Linked DNA regions of Streptomyces venezuelae. The protein of the gene in region 2 binds, or shares a complex with, the protein of the main gene of each other region. Links are inferred from orthologs where the notes say so. Each region holds a gene or a part of one and is shown on either strand. Other genes may lie near its edges. The genes, in order: mfd and uvrA.

Evidence for each region.
Region 1: the proteins of uvrA (region 2) and mfd are in contact, whole or in part, in a crystal structure (PDB 4DFC), measured with the Escherichia coli proteins. The link is inferred for Streptomyces venezuelae from one-to-one orthologs.

What each region holds. Positions count from the first base shown.
Region 1 is NZ_CP029191.1:3,262,320-3,266,725, forward strand. The notes cover bases 84-4,188. They hold mfd (transcription-repair coupling factor), read right to left. Parts: upstream 3,815-4,188; coding sequence 284-3,814; downstream 84-283. Other genes in these bases: DEJ49_RS14555 (nuclear transport factor 2 family protein), read left to right, coding at 84-280; DEJ49_RS14565 (SigE family RNA polymerase sigma factor), read left to right, coding at 4,117-4,188. Outside these bases: more of DEJ49_RS14555, read left to right, coding at 1-83; more of DEJ49_RS14565, read left to right, coding at 4,189-4,406. UniProt on the Escherichia coli protein: Couples transcription and DNA repair by recognizing RNA polymerase (RNAP) stalled at DNA lesions. Mediates ATP-dependent release of RNAP and its truncated transcript from the DNA, and recruitment of nucleotide excision repair machinery to the damaged site.
Region 2 is NZ_CP029191.1:1,825,110-1,829,094, reverse strand. Bases 10-3,693 are described here. They hold uvrA (excinuclease ABC subunit UvrA), read left to right. Parts: upstream 10-400; coding sequence 401-3,493; downstream 3,494-3,693. Other genes in these bases: DEJ49_RS08170 (crotonase/enoyl-CoA hydratase family protein), read left to right, coding at 3,614-3,693; DEJ49_RS08180 (maleylpyruvate isomerase family mycothiol-dependent enzyme), read right to left, coding at 10-170. Outside these bases: more of DEJ49_RS08180, read right to left, coding at 1-9; more of DEJ49_RS08170, read left to right, coding at 3,694-3,985. UniProt on the Escherichia coli protein: The UvrABC repair system catalyzes the recognition and processing of DNA lesions. UvrA is an ATPase and a DNA-binding protein. A damage recognition complex composed of 2 UvrA and 2 UvrB subunits scans DNA for abnormalities.

The DNA.
Region 1 (4,406 bases), 1.4 Mb from region 2 along the record:
GTGGATCCGCCCCCGCTCCACCGGCGCCGAGTGCGCGGCCCAGTCCGCGGAACTGGCCGAGCACACGGTCGCCGAGGACGCCGCCGCCACGCTCGACACGTTCCTGGTGGACGGCACCGACGCCGTCCTCTTCGGCCACCTCAAGGGCACGGTGCGCGCCACCGGCAAGTCCTTCGAGGGCCCCTTCGCCCTCCGCCTCACGGTGGAGAACGGCCGGATCACCCGCCACCACCTCTACGAGAACAGCCTGTCGGTCGCGGCGGCGTGCACGCCGGCCTAGGGCCTAGGACCCCAGGATCGACGTGAGGAACTCCCCGACCCAGCCGAGCAGTTCCCGGCCGACCAGCGGCTTGCCGCCCACCTTTGCCGTCTTGGGGCGCGGGACCAGGATCTGGTTCGCGGTCGGCTTGATGACCGTTCCGGGGTAGAGGCGCTTCAGGCGGAGTTCCTGGGATTCGCGGAGGTCCACCGGGGCGAAGCGGATGTTGTTGCCCTGGAGGACGATCTCGCCCACCTCGCAGGCTCGGGCGAGCATGCGGAGGCCTGCGACCAGGAGCAGGTTCTCCACCGGCTCCGGGAGCTTGCCGTAGCGGTCGGTGAGTTCTTCGCGTACCGCCTTGATGTCCTCCTCCGTGTTCGCGGAGGCGATGGCACGATAGGCCTGGAGGCGCAGGCGCTCGCCGGGGGCGTAGTCATGGGGGACGTGCGCGTCGACCGGGAGCTCGATCTTGACCTCCAGGGGCGGCTCCTCCTCCACACCGCCCTCCAGGGACGCGCGGTAGTCGGCGACCGCCTCGCCGACCATGCGGACGTACAGGTCGAAGCCGACGCCGGCGATGTGGCCCGACTGCTCGCCGCCGAGCAGGTTGCCCGCGCCGCGGATCTCCAGGTCCTTCATCGCCACGTACATGCCCGCGCCCATCTCCGTGTGCTGGGCGATCGTGGCGAGGCGTTCGTGGGCCGTTTCGGTCAACGGCTTCTCCGGGGGGTACAAGAAGTACGCGTAGCCCCGTTCGCGGCCTCGGCCCACTCGGCCGCGCAGCTGGTGGAGCTGGGACAGGCCGAAGTTGTCCCCGCGCTCCACGATCAGCGTGTTCGCGTTGGAGATGTCGATGCCCGACTCGACGATCGTCGTCGAGACCAGCACGTCGAACTTCTTCTCCCAGAAGTCGACGACGACCTGCTCCAGTGCCTGTTCCGACATCTGGCCGTGGGCCGTCGCGATGCGTGCCTCGGGGACGATCTCGCGGAGCCTCGCCGCCGCGCGGTCGATCGATTCCACACGGTTGTGGATGTAGAAGACCTGGCCCTCGCGGAGCAGTTCGCGGCGGACCGCCGCGCCGATCTGCTTCTCCTCGTACGGGCCGACGAACGTCAGGACCGGGTGGCGCTCCTCGGGCGGCGTCGTGATCGTCGACATCTCGCGGATGCCGGTGACGGCCATTTCGAGCGTACGGGGGATCGGGGTCGCCGACATCGTCAGGACGTCGACGTTCGCGCGGAGCTTCTTCAGCTGCTCCTTGTGCTCGACGCCGAAGCGCTGCTCCTCGTCGACGATGACCAGGCCCAGGTCCTTGAACTTGGTCTCGGAGGAGAACAGGCGGTGCGTGCCGATGACGATGTCGACCGAGCCCTCGCGCAGCCCCTCCAGGGTCGCCTTCGACTCCGTCTCCGTCTGGAAGCGGCTCAGCGCCTTCACGCTGACCGGGAACTGCGAGTAGCGCTCGGAGAACGTGCCGAAGTGCTGCTGGACGAGGAGGGTCGTGGGGACCAGGACCGCCACCTGCTTGCCGTCCTGGACCGCCTTGAACGCCGCGCGGACCGCGATCTCCGTCTTTCCATAGCCGACGTCGCCGCAGATCAGGCGGTCCATCGGGACCGTCTTCTCCATGTCCTCCTTGACCTCGGCGATCGTCGTCAGCTGGTCGGGCGTCTCCGCGTACGGGAACGCGTCCTCCAGCTCGCGCTGCCAGGGCGTGTCGGGCGCGAAGGAGTGGCCGGGCGCCGCCATGCGCGCGGAGTACAGCTTGATGAGGTCCGCGGCGATCTCCTTGACCGCCTTCTTCGCCCGCGCCTTCGTCTTCGTCCAGTCGGCGCCGCCCAGGCGGTGGAGGGTCGGCGCCTCGCCGCCCACGTACTTGGTGATCTGCTCCAGCTGGTCCGTGGGGATGTAGAGGCGGTCGCCGGGCTGGCCGCGCTTGGCGGGCGCGTACTCCACCACGAGGTACTCGCGGGTCGCGCCCTGGACCGTGCGCTGCACCATCTCGATGTAGCGGCCCACGCCGTGCTGCTCGTGGACGATGTAGTCGCCGGACTCCAGCGTCAGCGGGTCGATCGTCTTGCGGCGGCGGGCCGGCATGCGCTGGCCGTCCTTGCCGGCCGCCTTCTGCCCGGACAGGTCGGTCTCGGTGAGGACCGCGAGCCGGAGGGCCGGGTCCACGAAGCCGTAGTCGATCGAGCCGCACGACACGTGCACCAGCGACGGCGTGAGCTCGCCCAGGTCGCCGTCGAGGCGGGCCGCGATGCCCTCGCCGCCGAGCACCTCGACGGTACGGGCCGCGGGGCCGTGGCCCTCGGTCACGTAGACGACGCGCCAGCCGTCCGCGAGCCAGCCCTTCGTATCCGCGAGGGCCTTCGCCGTGTCGCCCCGGTACGTCTCCGGGGCGTGCATGCCGAGCTTCAGCGTGTCATCGTCGAGCTCCTCGTCCGCGGCGAACGGGCTCACCGACCACCACATCATGTCGAGCTCGCGGGCGTGGTCCCGGACGTCCGCGATGCCCCACAGGGACGCCGCGCCCACGTCGATCGGCGCCTCGCCGCCGCCCGCCGTCGCCGCCCAGCTCGCCTGCAGGAACTCCTGCGACGTCGCCACCAGGTCCGCCGCGCGCGTCCGCACCCGCTCCGGGTCGCAGACCACGGCCATCGAGCCCTTCGGCAGGACGTCGACGAGCAGCTCCATGTCGTCCACGAGGACCGGCGCGAGGGACTCCATGCCCTCCACCGCGATGCCCTCGGCGATCTTCCCGAGCAGCTCGCCGAGCTCCGGGTGCTCCTCGGCGAGGACGGCCGCCTTCTCGCGCACCTCGTCCGTGAGCAGCAGCTCACGGCAGGGCGGCGCCCACAGACCGTGCTCGGCGACCTCCAGGGAACGCTGGTCGGCGACCTTGAAGTAGCGGATCTCCTCGACGTCGTCGCCCCAGAACTCCACGCGCAGCGGGTGCTCCTCGGTGGGCGGGAAGACATCGAGGATGCCGCCTCGTACGGCGAACTCGCCGCGCTTCTCCACCAGCTCCACGCGCGAGTACGCGGCCGCCGCGAGGGCCTCCACCGTCTCGTTCAGGTCCGTGGTCTGGCCACTGCGCAGCGCCACGGGCTCCAGGTCGCCGAGGCCCTTGACCTGCGGCTGGAGGACGGAGCGGACCGGCGCGACGACCACCGAGACCGGGCCGGTCTCCGGGTCGTCCGCGCTGGGGTGCGCGAGACGGCGCAGGACCGCGAGGCGGCGGCCTACGGTGTCGGAGCGCGGGGAGAGGCGCTCGTGCGGCAGCGTCTCCCACGACGGGTACTCCGCGACGCCGTCCGGCGGCAGGATCGTCCGCAGCGCCGCGGCGAGGTCCTCGGCCTCACGGCCGGTGGCCGTCACGGCCAGGACGGTGCGGCCGGACTCGCGGGCGAGCGCCGCCACGGCGAAGGGCCGGGCCGCGGGCGGGCCGACCAGGTCGACGTGCATGCGGTGGCCGTCGGTCGCGGCCTTGGCCGCTTCGGCGAGTGCCGAGTCCTTGACGACAGCGTCGAGCAGACCGTGCAGGCTCATTGAAGGCTTTCCGTCCAGTCCGGCGGTCCAGGTGACCGGAGCGCCGGAGTGAGTGGGCAACGCGAACCGCCCGGCACGTCGTACGGGCCGGGGGTCTCCAGCGTACGACTCCGCGCTGCTCGGCGCGGCCCGGTCGGGGCGGGCCGGGGTGTGGGCCGGGCGGGTGCGGGGGGCCGGGTGCCCGGTGGTCTCCCGCACAATGTCCGGAAACCGGCGCCCGAAAATTCCTTCCCCGCGGTGTAAACCGGCCGCGCCTCCCAGGCGTACTGCCATCGAGAACACCGCACGCACCAGGAGACCACTTGACCGACGAGGAGTTCGAGGCGTTCTACGCGCACTCCGTGAGACCACTGGTCGGACAGGTCTATCTGATGACGGGGGACCTCCACGAGGCACAGGACGTGGTCCAGGAGGCCTTCGTCCGCGCGTGGGCGCGCCGCGCCCGTCTGGAGCGGGACGCCGGGCCCGAGGCGTGGGTCAGGACCGTCGCCTGGCGGCTCGCCGTCAGCCGGTGGCGGCGGCGCGGGCGGGCCGCGGAGGCCTGGCGGCGCCACCACGGGGAACGGGCGGGCACGGCGCCCGCCCCGGAGCC
Region 2 (3,985 bases):
TTCACCAGCGCGTCCGCGTTCCGCGCGAGGTGGGCGAGGACGTGGCCGCGGCTCCAGCCGGGGAGCCGTGACGGCTCGGCAGTCGAATCGTTGTTCAGTTTCGCCGCTGCGCTGAGCAGCCGGTCGGTCGCGTCACGTACAGACGCCAGGTCGCGCACATGATCAATCATGCGGTCGACGATAGCTGCGCCACACGTTCGGGTGAAGGGCTCTCGGGACGGCCGCAAATCGAATACGCGTGCTATATGGTCGAGTGCGGCATCGGGCATTCTTGAAGGTCCGGGTTTGTTGTGCATGTGGAACCAGGGAAGCGGCCCGGCGTTGTCAGTGGCTCGCCCTAGTCTGTGAACGACGGGGGTTCTGCCCCCTGTCTCTCTCTCAAGAAAGGTGCGGACCCGGCGTGGCCGACCGTCTCATCGTCCGTGGCGCGCGCGAGCACAATCTCAAGAACGTCTCGCTCGACCTCCCGCGCGACTCACTCATCGTTTTCACCGGACTCTCCGGGTCGGGCAAGTCCTCGCTCGCGTTCGACACGATCTTCGCCGAGGGCCAGCGGCGGTACGTGGAGTCCCTCTCCTCGTACGCCCGGCAGTTCCTCGGTCAGATGGACAAGCCGGACGTCGACTTCATCGAGGGCCTCTCGCCCGCGGTCTCCATCGACCAGAAGTCGACGTCGCGCAACCCGCGCTCCACGGTCGGCACGATCACCGAGGTGTACGACTACCTGCGTCTGCTCTTCGCGCGCATCGGCAAGCCGCACTGTCCCGAGTGCGGCCGCCCGATCTCGCGGCAGTCGCCGCAGGCCATCGTCGACAAGGTCCTCGAGCTGCCCGAGGGCAGCCGCTTCCAGGTCCTCTCGCCGCTCGTGCGCGAGCGCAAGGGCGAGTTCGTCGACCTCTTCGCCGACCTCCAGACGAAGGGGTACTCCCGCGCGCGGGTCGACGGCCAGACGGTCCAGCTCTCCGAGCCGCCCACGCTCAAGAAGCAGGAGAAGCACACCATCGAGGTCGTCGTCGACCGCCTCACGGTGAAGGACTCCGCCAAGCGCCGCCTGACCGACTCCGTGGAGACGGCCCTCGGCCTCTCCGGCGGCATGGTCGTGCTCGACTTCGTCGACCTCCCCGAGGACGACCCCGAGCGCGAGCGGATGTACTCGGAGCACCTCTACTGCCCGTACGACGACCTGTCCTTCGAGGAGCTCGAGCCCCGCTCCTTCTCCTTCAACTCGCCCTTCGGCGCCTGCCCGGACTGCACCGGCATCGGCACGCGCATGGAGGTCGACCCCGAGCTGATCGTCCCCGACGAGGACAAGTCCCTCGACGAGGGCGCCATCCACCCCTGGTCGCACGGCCACACCAAGGAGTACTTCGGCCGGCTCGTCGGAGCCCTCGCCGACGCCCTCGGGTTCTCCACCGACATGCCGTGGGCCGGACTCCCGCAGCGCGCCAAGAAGGCCCTCCTCAACGGCCACAAGACGCAGATCGAGGTCCGCTACCGCAACCGGTACGGCCGCGAGCGGGTCTACACCACCGCCTTCGAAGGTGCCGTCCCCTTCGTCAAGCGCCGCCACAGCGAGGCCGAGAGCGACGCGAGCCGCGAGCGCTTCGAGGGGTACATGCGCGAGGTGCCCTGCCCCACCTGTGAGGGCACCCGCCTCAAGCCGATCGTCCTGGCCGTCACGGTGATGGGGAAGTCCATCGCCGAGGTCTCCGCGATGTCCATCAGCGACTGCGCGGACTTCCTCGCCGAGCTGAGGCTGGGCGCCCGCGACAAGAAGATCGCCGAGCGGGTCCTCAAGGAGGTCAACGAACGCCTGCGGTTCCTGGTCGACGTCGGCCTGGACTACCTCTCGCTGAACCGCGCCGCGGGCACCCTCTCCGGAGGCGAGGCCCAGCGCATCCGCCTGGCCACCCAGATCGGCTCCGGTCTTGTCGGTGTGCTGTACGTCCTGGACGAGCCGTCGATCGGCCTCCACCAGCGCGACAACCACCGCCTGATCGAGACCCTCGTCCGCCTCCGCGACATGGGCAACACCCTCATCGTCGTCGAGCACGACGAGGACACGATCAAGGTCGCCGACTGGGTCGTCGACATCGGCCCCGGCGCGGGCGAGCACGGCGGCAAGGTCGTCCACAGCGGCTCCATGAAGGAGCTGCTCGCCAACGACAAGTCGATCACCGGGCAGTACCTGTCGGGCAAGAAGGCCATCCCGGTGCCGGACGTGCGCCGCCCGGCCGACCCGTCCCGGCAGCTCACGGTGCACGGCGCCCGCGAGAACAACCTCCAGGACATCGACGTCTCCTTCCCGCTCGGCGTCCTCACCGCGGTCACGGGTGTCTCGGGCTCCGGCAAGTCGACGCTCGTCAACGACATCCTGTACACGCACCTGGCCCGCGAGCTCAACGGTGCCCGGTCCGTCCCGGGCCGTCACACGCGCGTGGACGGCGACGACCAGGTCGACAAGGTCGTGCACGTCGACCAGTCGCCCATCGGCCGCACCCCGCGGTCGAACCCGGCGACGTACACGGGAGTCTTCGACCACGTCCGCAGGCTCTTCGCGGAGACCACGGAGGCGAAGGTGCGGGGCTATCTGCCCGGCCGCTTCTCCTTCAACGTCAAGGGCGGCCGCTGCGAGAACTGCTCCGGTGACGGCACGATCAAGATCGAGATGAACTTCCTCCCGGATGTGTACGTGCCGTGCGAGGTCTGCCACGGCGCGCGCTACAACCGCGAGACGCTGGACGTGCACTACAAGGGCAAGTCCATCGCCGAGGTCCTCGACATGCCGATCGAGGAGGCGCTCGACTTCTTCGAGGCCGTGCCCGCCATCGCCCGTCACCTGAGGACGCTCCACGACGTCGGCCTCGGATACGTGCGCCTCGGCCAGTCGGCGCCCACGCTCTCCGGAGGCGAGGCCCAGCGAGTGAAGCTGGCCTCCGAACTCCAGAAGCGGTCGACGGGCCGGACCGTGTACGTCCTGGACGAGCCGACCACCGGTCTGCACTTCGAGGACATCAGCAAGCTGATCACGGTCCTCTCCGGCCTGGTCGACAAGGGCAACACGGTCATCGTCATCGAGCACAACCTCGACGTGATCAAGACGGCCGACTGGGTCGTCGACATGGGCCCCGAGGGCGGCAACGGCGGCGGTCTGGTCGTCGCCGAAGGCACGCCGGAGGAGGTCGCGGGCGTCCCGGCCAGCCACACGGGCAAGTTCCTGCGGGACATCATCGCGGCGGACCGGATCAGCGACGCGGTGCCCGCGCGGGGCCGCGGTACGGCGAAGAAGGCTCCCGCGAAGAAGTCCGCCGCGAAGAAGTCCGCCGCCAAGAAGGCCACCGCCAAGAAGGTGGTGGCGGCGAGCGCCACGGCCACGAAGAAGACGGCCACGGCGCGGACGGGTGCGGCTGCCAAGAAGGCCGCCTCCACCAAGAAGGCCGCCCCCACCAAGAAGGCGGCCGCGAAGAAGACGACGCGGGCCCGCAAGGCCTGACCCGCGCCCCTGTACGACGCGCCCCGCCCTCACCAGGGGTGGGGCGCGTCGTCGTACGTGGGGGAGTGGCGGCCCGAAGACACCTTGTCCGGCGCCCCGTTCCCATGGTCGGCTTGGCCCATGCCCGTACGCAGCGAACGCGCAGGCCCCGTCACCACCATCGTGCTGTCCCGCCCCGCCGCGCGGAACGCCGTCGACGGGCCCACCGCCCGCGCCCTCGCCGACGCCTTCCGCGACTTCGACGCCGACCCGCACGCCTCCGTCGCTGTGCTGTGGGGCGAGGGCGGCACCTTCTGCGCGGGCGCGGACCTCAAGGCGATCGGCACGCCCGATGGCAACCAGGTCACCGAGGACGGGGACGGACCCATGGGCCCCACCCGGATGCGCCTGACGAAGCCGGTGATCGCGGCGATCTCCGGCCACGCCGTCGCGGGCGGCCTCGAACTCGCCCTCTGGTGCGATCTGCGCGTCGCCGAGGAGGACGCCGTCCTC